DNA from 2 places in the Methylobacterium flocculans genome. Region 2 is predicted to be linked to the other one. Evidence: predicted binding sites of a transcription regulator. Region 2 holds the regulator's gene; the other holds the start of a gene.
The links. The regulator LexA, encoded in region 2, represses DNA repair genes until DNA is damaged. The targets are predictions, from matches to a motif close to TGTTCNNNNTGTGTTCNG.

Region 1: the regulator LexA is predicted to act here: its motif matches at 2,412-2,429, upstream of dnaE (DNA polymerase III subunit alpha).

The regions. Positions count from the first base shown of each region.
Region 1 is NZ_CP107532.1:1,225,321-1,230,330, forward strand. Features, by position in the region: gene dnaE (DNA polymerase III subunit alpha) at 1-2,174, opposite strand, end outside; gene OF380_RS05585 (nucleotide disphospho-sugar-binding domain-containing protein) at 2,735-3,982, shown strand; gene OF380_RS05590 (ABC transporter ATP-binding protein) at 3,992-4,705, opposite strand; gene OF380_RS05595 (lipoprotein-releasing ABC transporter permease subunit) at 4,738-5,010, opposite strand, start outside.
Region 2 is NZ_CP107532.1:3,521,697-3,526,706, forward strand. Features, by position in the region: gene gltX (glutamate--tRNA ligase) at 1-388, opposite strand, end outside; gene OF380_RS16625 (ComEC/Rec2 family competence protein) at 533-2,791, shown strand; gene lexA (transcriptional repressor LexA) at 2,785-3,537, opposite strand; gene OF380_RS16635 (hypothetical protein) at 4,191-4,760, opposite strand; gene OF380_RS16640 (hypothetical protein) at 4,830-5,010, opposite strand, start outside.

The sequences.
Region 1 (5,010 bases), 2.3 Mb from region 2:
ATGTCGGCCTCGCCCAGGGAGTAACCGGCCAGGACCTTGGCCACCTCCATCACCTGTTCCTGGTAGACGATGATGCCGAAGGTCTCCTTGAGGATCGGCTCCAGCTTCTCATGCGGATACCAGCTCGCCTCGTTGCCGGCGTCGCGCCCGAGCTTGCGCTCGCAATAGACCGGGATGTTGGCCATCGGGCCCGGACGGTAGAGCGCCACCAGGGCGATGATGTCCTCGAAGCGATCGGCCTGCATCTCGACCAGCGCCTTGCGCATGCCAGCCGATTCCACCTGGAACACGCCGACGGTCTCGCCGCGCTTCATCGGAGCGTAGGTCGCTTCGTTGTCCAGCGGCAGTGAGGCGAGATCGACGATGATGCCGCGTTTCGCCAGCAGGTCGGTGCAGCACCGAAGCAGCGTGAGGGTCTTCAATCCCAGGAAGTCGAACTTCACGAGGCCCGCGGCCTCGACCCACTTCATGTTGAACTGAGTCACCCGCATGCCGGTCTTCGGATCGCGGTAGAGCGGCACGAGCTGTTCGAGGGGGCGGTCGCCGATGACGACGCCGGCGGCGTGGGTCGAGGCGTGCCGGTGCAGGCCCTCGAGCTTCTTCGAGATCTCCATGAGGCGGGCGACGATCGGCTCCTCCTCGATCGCCTGCTGCAGCTTCGGCTCGCCCTCGATGGCCTGGACCAGGGTGACGGGATTGGCCGGGTTCTGCGGTACGAGCTTGGTCAATTTGTCGACCTGCCCGTAGGGCATCTCCAGGACGCGACCGACGTCGCGCAGCACGCCGCGCGCCAGCAGCGTACCGAAGGTGATGATCTGCGCCACCTGCCGCTCGCCGTAGCGCTGCTGCACGTACTGGATCACGCGCTCGCGGCCCTCGACGCAGAAGTCGATGTCGAAATCCGGCATCGAGACGCGCTCGGGGTTGAGGAAGCGCTCGAACAGCAGGCCGAAGCGTAGCGGGTCGAGGTCGGTGATGAGGAGCGACCAGGCCACCAGCGAGCCGGCGCCCGAGCCTCGGCCCGGCCCCACCGGAATGTCGTGGTCCTTGGCCCACTTGATGAAGTCCGACACGATGAGGAAGTAGCCGGGAAACTTCATGCCGACGATGACATCGAGCTCGAAGGCAAGGCGGTCGCGGTAGACCTTCTCATCCATGCCCGGCGCGGTGCCGTGCTGGGCGAGGCGCAGTTCGAGGCCGGCTTGGGCCTGCCGGCGCAGTTCCGCCGGCTCGTCGAGGGGGGGCGCCGCCTCGGCCTCGGGGGCGGCGGCATCGAGGGCAGCCACGACGCCGAAGTTCGGCAGGATGGGCTTGCGGGTGCGCACGCGGTAGGCGCAGCGCATGGCGATCTCGACCGTGGCGTTGAGCGCGTCCGGCAGGTCGTGGAAGAGCTGGCCCATCTCCGCGCGGGTCTTGAAGCCGTGGCGTGGGGTGAGCTTACGGCGGCGATCGTCCGAGACGAGGCGCCCGTCCGCGATGGCAAGCAGGGCATCGTGCGCGTCGTAATCGCCTTCCTTGGCGAAGAAGGGTTCGTTGGTGGCCACGATCGAGAGGCCGTTGCCGTCGGCGAGCCGCAGCAACTCCCGTTCGACCATGCGCTCGTCGGCCAAGCCGTGGCGCAGGATCTCGACATAGAGGTTGTCCTCGCCGAACGCCGCCTTGAGCTGCGCGAGGCGGCCGGCGGCGAGTTCGACCCGACCCGTCCGCAAGGCGGCGTCGAGGGGGCCGGTGGAGCCGCCCGTGAGCGCGATCAGGCCGCCGGCGGATTCTGCCAGCGCCTCGACGCTGACGCGGGGGGCATCACCGAGGGGACCATCGAAATACGCCCGGCTCGCCAGCCGCAGGAGGTTGCCGTACCCGGTCTCGTCCTGCGCCAGCACGACGATATTGGCAGTGCCGGCCTGCCCCTGGCCGACGCGGGCCATCGGATCGGGCGCCTCGAAGGCGACCGTCAGCTGCAGTCCTGGGATCGGCTGGATGCCGGCGCCAGCGGCCTTCTCGGAGAATTCGAGGGCGCCGAACAGGTTGTTGGTGTCGGTGAGCGCCAGCGCCGGCTGCCGGTCGGCGAGCGCGGCCTTGACGATGTCGCCGACCTTCAATGCGCCTTCGAGAAGGGAGAACGAGGAATGGACGTGAAGGTGGACGTAAGCCGGGTCTTTGAGGATGCGCGCCATGGGATCCACCTGAGCGATTCACAGTGAACGAATCCATGCCGGCGCGCCGTCCGCCTCCCGTTTGGCTGTGGAGAGTTTCGGCCTGTGCCCGCACCGCAACGCTATCGCAACGGGCTGAGTGCGACAGCCCAGGCCGCAATGGACACCGCCAGCAGCCCGAAGGCCAGGAACTCGACCGCACCCGTCAGGATCATCCGCTTGAACATGGGCATCGCCTTTCGTTGACGCGCCGATATTTGTTCCTGTTTTGTTCTATGTAAAGTACGATCATCGTCTGGCTGACGTCGTGGTTAACAAAAGCTGACCCAGCCGATTGATTCGCTCGCCAGGAAGCGACCTGCGGTCGGGTAAACCGCGGCAGGATACGCTCACGCGATGCCGACTGAGCTACATAGATCCAGCAAGCTTTTGTTATTCCTGTGCTGAAAACTGGAAATTATGGGGTAGTTCCTACCAATAAACTCCAAAACATAGGGCGATTCCATGATTTGATGACGCGAGTACCAGGACGGTACGGTACCGCGACTGCGGGGGGGCCAGCACGCACCGCGTCGGTCCACATGCAGATTCAGCTCGTCGCTATCGGCTCCCATGGGGATGTCCTGCCCATCCTGGCGCTCGGGGTCGAGCTCACCCGCCGGGGGCGCGAAGTCGTTCTGGCGGCGCCAGCCCCTTTCGCCGCCCTGGCCGCACGGGCCGGAATTGCCTTCCACGCCCTCGGGACGCCGGTCGCCTACGACCGTGCCATCCGCCATCCCGACCTCTGGCATCCGCGACGCGGTGTGTCCGCGTTATTCGCCCAAGTCTCGGATCTCACCGAGGAGACCTACGAGTGGCTGGCGCGGCGGGGGCGCGCGCCGGAAACCCTGGTGGTAGCCTCCAGCCTCAGTCTCGGAGCGCGTGTCGCCCAGGATAAGCTCGACCTGACCGTCGTCACGGTCCACGCCATGCCGCTCCTTGTGGAAAGTCGACACGCCGCCCCCCTCCTGCCTGGCTTCGGGCTCGCTAGACTGGCGCCCTCGCGCCTCCGGCACTGGATCGGACGCGGCGCCGACCGGTACGTCATCGGACCGGCGGCCCTGCCGCGCCTGAACGCTCTGCGCGCGCGTCTCGGCCTCGGCCCAGTGCGGCGGCTTCGGCACTGGTGGAACAGCCCTTCGGAGGTGCTGCTGATGTTCCCGGATTGGTTCGCCGCGCCTCAGGCAGATTGGCTGCCCCAGGTGGTACAGACCGGCTTTCCCATCGTCGATCACCTGGGCGACACGGATACGCTCACCCCGGAGCTCACCGACTTCCTGGAGCGGGGACCCGCCCCCCTCGTTTTCACCTACGGCTCGGCGATGCGGCAGGGGCAGCGTTTCTTTGCGACCGCCATTGCCCTGTGCCGTCGCATGAACCGGCGCGGCGTCCTGATCGTCCCGCAGGGGGATCAGATTCCGGCACGCCTGCCCGACGGCCTGATCCAGGTACCCTATGCGCCTTTGAGCGCGCTCCTCCCGAAGAGCGCGGCCCTGATTCATCATGGCGGCATCGGGACCGTGGCCCAGGCACTCGCGGCCGGCATTCCCCAACTGATCGTGCCGGTGGCGTTCGACCATTTCGACGAGGGGGAGCGGGTCCGGAGACTGGGCCTCGGCGCCACCCTGAGCCGCCGCCGCTTCACCCCGGCCCGAGCGGCGCGAGCCCTCGATAGCCTGCTCGGATCACCGGAGGTGGGCCGGCGCTGCCGGGATGCCCGGTCCCGCATGGCCGGGGAGAACGGCGTGTCCTCGGCCTGCGATCGGATCGAGGCGATGATCGCAGCGTGAGGCGCCGCTTCACGCCACTTCTTCGATGAGCCCATCCCGGATGGTGACGCGCCGGTCCATGCGACCGGCGAGATCCATGTTGTGAGTGGCGATCAGCGCGGCGAGGCCGGAGGCGCGGACCAGGGAGACCAGGATTCCGAAGACGTGCGCCGCCGTGTGCGGGTCGAGGTTGCCGGTGGGCTCGTCGGCGAGCAGCAGGCGCGGGCCGTTGGCGACTGCGCGCGCGATGGCGACGCGCTGCTGCTCACCGCCGGACAGCTCGGCCGGACGGTGCACGAGGCGTTCCTTCAGGCCGAGAAAGCTCAAGAGTTCGGTCGCCCGGGCCCGTGCCTCGCGGTTGGAGAGCCCCCGAATGAGCTGGGGCATGACCACGTTCTCCAGGGCGGAGAACTCCGGCAGCAGGTGGTGGAACTGGTAGACGAAGCCCATCTCCTCGCGGCGCAGGCGGGTGCGCTCGGCATCCGCCATGCCGGCCGTGGGCGTACCACCGATATAGACCTCGCCGCCATCGGGCCGCTCCAGGAGGCCGGCGAGGTGCAGCAGCGTGCTCTTGCCCGCGCCCGACGGCGCCACCAGGGCGACGAGTTCGCCCGGCCAGATCGCGAGGTCGGCCCGGCGCAGGATCTCGAGGGCACCCGCCCCTTGCGCGTAGCGGCGCTCCACCTTGGCGAAGAACAGGGCCGGGACCGGCTGCGCGCCGGGCGCCTCGGCATTCGTGGTCATGGATGTCCTGGCATATCAGAGATGGTCTGGGCTCAGCCGTAGCGCAGGGCCTGCACCGGATCGAGCCGGGCGGCGCGCCACGAGGGATACAGCGTGGCGATCAGCGACAGGGCGATGGAGGTGACCACGACCACGGTGATCTCATTGGCGTTCATCTCTGCCGGGATTTCGGCGAGGAAGCGCACCGTGGGATCCCACGCCGATGGGAACAGCACGCGCTGGATACCCTTGATGTTGAGCGTGATGAGGATGCCGAGCGCCAGTCCGCTCAGCGTGCCCACCACGCCGATCAATGCGCCGTTGAT
Region 2 (5,010 bases):
GGTCGCGCCAGCGCCCGTCGTAACGCAGGGGGCGCCCCTCGGCGCGCGCCGTCTCGCGCATCGCCGTGAGTTCTTCCGGGGTGGCGTAGCAGCGGTAGGCATTGCCGGAGGCGAGCAGGCTCTCGGCCACCTCGCGGTGCCGGTCCGCACGGGCGTACTGGTAGATCACGTCCCCGTCCCAATCGAGGCCGAGCCAGCGCATCCCGTCGAGGATCGCATCGATCGCGCCCTGCGTGGAGCGCTCGCGATCGGTATCCTCGATGCGCAGCAGCATGCGGCCGCCGAAGCGACGGGCGTAGAGCCAGTTGAACAGGGCCGTGCGGGCCCCGCCGATGTGCAGGTAGCCCGTAGGCGAGGGGGCAAAGCGCGTGACGACGGCTGACGACATCAATCTTGACTTGAAGTGGCTGTTGGAACGGGCGGGAGGCGGATCGACCGGCCCGGGAACGCGCGTGTAGCATGCGCGACGCGGGGCGTTAAGAAAACGTATCGTCCCACGCCGCTCTCGGGGCGCGGCTCGGAGGTCGCGGCGATGGCGCAGGCGCGGAAGGCGGCGGTGGCGGAGCGGTTCGCCCGCTTGGCCGCCGTGCGCCGGCCGTGGGTTGAGCCTGTCCGTGCCTGGCTGGAAGCCGGCTGGACCCGCGAAATCGAGCAGCGCCGCCTGTTCCCCTGGCTCGCCGTCGCCTTCGCCCTCGGCATCCTGGTGTTCTTCACGGAGACGCAGGGCCAGCCCGCTCTGGCCGCGCCCCTCGTCGCCGCTGCCGGCCTCGCCGGTCTCACGCCCTTCCTGGCGACCCGGCCGATGGCCATGGCCCTGGTGCTTGCAGCCATCGCTGCGTTCCTTGGCTTCGCGGCAGCGACGCTCCGGGTGCAGCGCGTGGCCGGCCCGATCCTGTCGCGAACGACGATCGCGCCCCTGACTGGGACGATCGAAGGGCTGGACGAGCGCGACGAGGGTGCACGCCTGATCGTACGGGTAGAGGGCTTCGGCACGCTCGGGCCGGAGACGCGACCGACCCGGGTGCGGGTCTCCTACCGCAAGGCCATGATCCTCAAGCCGGGAGATCGGATCTCCGCCACCGCGCGGCTCCTCCCACCCCCGGAAGCCGCGCGGCCCGGCGGCTACGACTTCGCACGCGATGCGTTCTTTCGCGGAATCGGCGCGGTCGGGTCACTCGTCGGCAAGATCGAAGTCCTGCCACCGCACGATACGGTGCCATGGCAGGCCCGCCTCGCATCGACGATCGATGCGGCTCGCAACGCGCTTACGCGGCGCATCACCGATGCCAATGGCGGTCAGGCCGGGGCCGTGGCGGCCGCCCTGGTCACCGGAAAGCGCGGCCTCATCAGCGGCGCGACCAACGATGTCCTGCGGGCGGCGGGCATCTATCACGTGGTTTCGATCTCCGGGCTCCACATGGTGCTGGCGGCCGGCGTGGTCTTCTGGCTGGTCCGCGCCATCCTCGCCCTGGTGCCGTTCCTCGCATTGCACTGGCCGATCAAGAAGATCGCTGCCGCCTGCGCGATGCTCGGCGTGACGGCCTACTGCGTCTTCTCAGGGTGGGATATCGCCGCCGAACGTTCCCTCATCATGACGCTGGTGATGCTGGGCGCCATTTTGGTGGACCGCCCCGCCCTGAGCATGCGCAACCTCGCTCTGGCGGCGCTGATCGCCCTCACGCGGGAGCCGGAAGGTGTCCTGGGGCCGAGCTTCCAGATGTCGTTCGGAGCCGTCGCCGGCCTCATCGCCTGTGCGCCGCTGCTCGGCGGCCATGCGTTCCGGCGCGACGGCGCAGGTCGTTTCGCCCGCGCCGTCGGATGGCTGCTCGCCGCCATTGTCGGAACGCTGGCCACCACCCTGGTGGCACAGATCGCTACGGCGCCCTTCGCGACCTACCATTTTCAGACGGTGCAGCCCTTCGGCCTCGTGGGAAATGCCCTGACCCTGCCGCTGGTCTCCCTGGCGGTGATGCCCGCCGCCGTGCTCGGAATCCTGGCCTATCCCTTCGCCCTCGATCAGCCGGTCTGGTGGGCGATGGGGCTGGCAGTGCGGGGGATGCTCACGATCTCGACTTGGATTGCCGAGTTCGGACATGCGACCTACGTCGTACCCGCATACGGCACCGGCGCACTGGCTCTGCTCGCCTGCGCCGTCGTCATGCTCACCCTGCCAGCGTCGTCCCTGCGCTGGCTCGGTCTGATCCCGGCCATCGTCGGCATCGGCCTCGCAGTCCGGCCTGACCGGTACGACCTCTATATCGACCGTGATGGCGCCGGCGCGGCGATCCGCGACCGAACCGGGCGCCTCGCGATGCTCGGTCGCCCCCCGGCCTTCGTGCTCGAACAATGGCTCAAGGCGGATGGCGACGGCAGAAAAGCAGCGGACATCAAGGCATCTCCGGCCGCGCGTTGCGACCGTCTGGGCTGTACCCTGCAGATGAGCGACGGGCGCACAATCGCACTTGCGACCGACAAGCGAGCGCTGCCCGAGGATTGCGCCAGGGCCGACATCCTGATCACGCAACGGGAGGCTCCGCCCGGTTGCGCGGCCAAAGTGATCGTCGACCGTGCCTTCCTCAAGACCCACGGGGCGACAGCGATCAGACTGACCCGTGACGGGCCCATCGTGACGACGGCACGTCGTCCCGGCGAAACGGTGCCGTGGCGCACGTCAAGCACACCCCCGGTGGCCGTCTCAGAGCCCACCACGCCCAGCCTGCCCACGAAATCCGGATCGAACACGCCGAACGCGGAGGACGCCGACGCCGGACCCGACGACGAGGCTCAGTAGCGTCGAACGAGACTGACCAACCGTCCCTGGATCTGCACACGATCCGGCCCGAGCACACGGGTTTCATAGGCGGGATTGGCCGCCTCCAGCGCGATGGACGAACCCCGGCGGCGCAGGCGCTTCAGGGTCGCTTCCTCGTCGTCGATCAGCGCCACGATGATGTCGCCGGTATTCGCCGTGTCCTGCTTGCGGATGACCACGAGGTCACCGTCCAGGATGCCCGCATCGACCATCGAATCGCCCCGCACCTCGAGGGCGTAATGCTCGCCACCGGCGAGGAAATCCGGAGACATCGTCACCGAGTGACTCTGCTCCTGAATGGCGGCGATGGGCGTACCGGCCGCGATCCGACCCATGACGGGAATCGTGACCGCCCGGCCGCTCTCATCCATCGCCTGCGTGGTCGGCAGACGGGACACCGACGCGCCCGCCGGGGGAGCCTTGCCCTTGCCGCCCTCGACCACGCTCGGAGTAAACCGACGCGGCTCCGATGGAACGCTGCTGCGTCCGCCGACAGCGTCGCCGCTCAAGCTCTCCGGCATACGAATTACTTCGATGGCCCGGGCCCGGTTCGGCAGCCTGCGCAGGAAGCCGCGCTCCTCGAGCGCTGTGATCAGGCGATGGATGCCGGACTTCGACTTGAGATCCAGCGCATCCTTCATTTCGTCGAAGGAGGGAGGAACGCCGCTCTCGCGCATCCGGTGCTGGATGAACTGGAGCAAATCCAGTTGCTTACGCGTCAACATGCGGAACACTCTTCGTTGGAGCCGTGGGCTGCGGCGTGCGACCGCAGAAACAAACCACGAACACGTTAAACGTTCCGCAAGTGTTCTGCAAGAGTTCCCATATGACGCCGAAACTTGCGTCTATCGGAGCAGGGCGCGCCGGCCTTAGGCGGATCAATGGCGGCGGAGCTATCGTTCCGGCGAGGGTCCCCAAGGAACCGCCCGTGGCAGGGGACACACGGCGGCGCAACAGAATTGCGGGAAGACCATCGCGATCATCGCCCCTGGAACGGGGTGAAACGGAGCGAGATTCACACCAGGTTCAGCGTCGAGGCGAGAAGGCAGCGGAAGTGTGGTGCTTCACAAAGCTCGCGATCCGGCGGCCAAGCGGATCACGGTGTGAGAAACTCGACGTATTAAGTAGAGACGATCGAGGTCGGCTGCCCGTCAGCTGCCCCGTGGATCAGTGACATCATCGAAGCTGTAAAGCGGCGCGCGAAATCGCGAGTACCGCAGCCTAACCTTCAGCAGCTCCACGGGAAGAACCTTCGCGGCCTGCGAGGGGGATCCCGCCACAGGAAGCCCAATGGTCCGCACAGCCGACGCGCCTGATGCCTTGCGCAGCAGCGACGTCGCCGTCGGTTGCGCAGATCGGCTTGGACCGGACCAACGCCTCAGGGCTGCTCGGCACCGTAGAATTTCGGATCGAGGGCGGCCAGAGCCAGAAGGGCCGGGGTCATGACGACACCGGCGACGCGCATGGTGCGTGCGGCGGCGCGGCAGGCCACCTGATCGTTCGAGGCGGCAGCCGTTTCGATCCGGCTGATGACCGCTTCATCCGGCTTCGGGCTCGGGGCGGACGCGGCCGGGGCGGGCGGGCTCTTCGCGGCAGCATTGGCATGCGCCAACGTGGCCTTGCCATCGCTTGTCCCGGGACGCGCGTCGGCCGTCGGAGCCTGGGTCTCCGGCTTGGTCGGCCCGCTTAGCCCGGAACTCTGCTGCGTCGGCCCACCGGACGACGAAGGTTGACCGTCACTCTTGCCGGAGGCGTTCGAGACGGCGGTCGATTGCGATGCCGGCGTCGCGGCTTCCTGCTTCTTCTCCTCCGGCTTCTTCACGAAGGCCACGAGTTCCTGGCACAGGTTCGCCGGGCCGCGGGCGGGCGCCGCATCCTGCGCGGACGCCGTTTGCACGGAGAGGCTCGTCGACAAGAGGAGCGCGGCGATGGAGAGGCGGTGGATCATGCTCGGTCCCCTGGTTCCGGACTCGTTGCGCGGCCGTACCCGTGCGGTGCACGGGACGTCGTTCGGGTTTCAGGAGCGCTTCGGATGCGAGGGTTCACCGGTCGCCTTGCCGTGCGCCGATTCACCGGTGTCGTTGGTGTTCGGATCGCCGGTCCACTTCTCGCCGACGAGGTTGGTGCCAGGCTCCGACACCCGTGCCCCCGTGGTCGCGAAGGCCTGGTAGGCGAACGTCTGATTGCTGGTCAGGGCG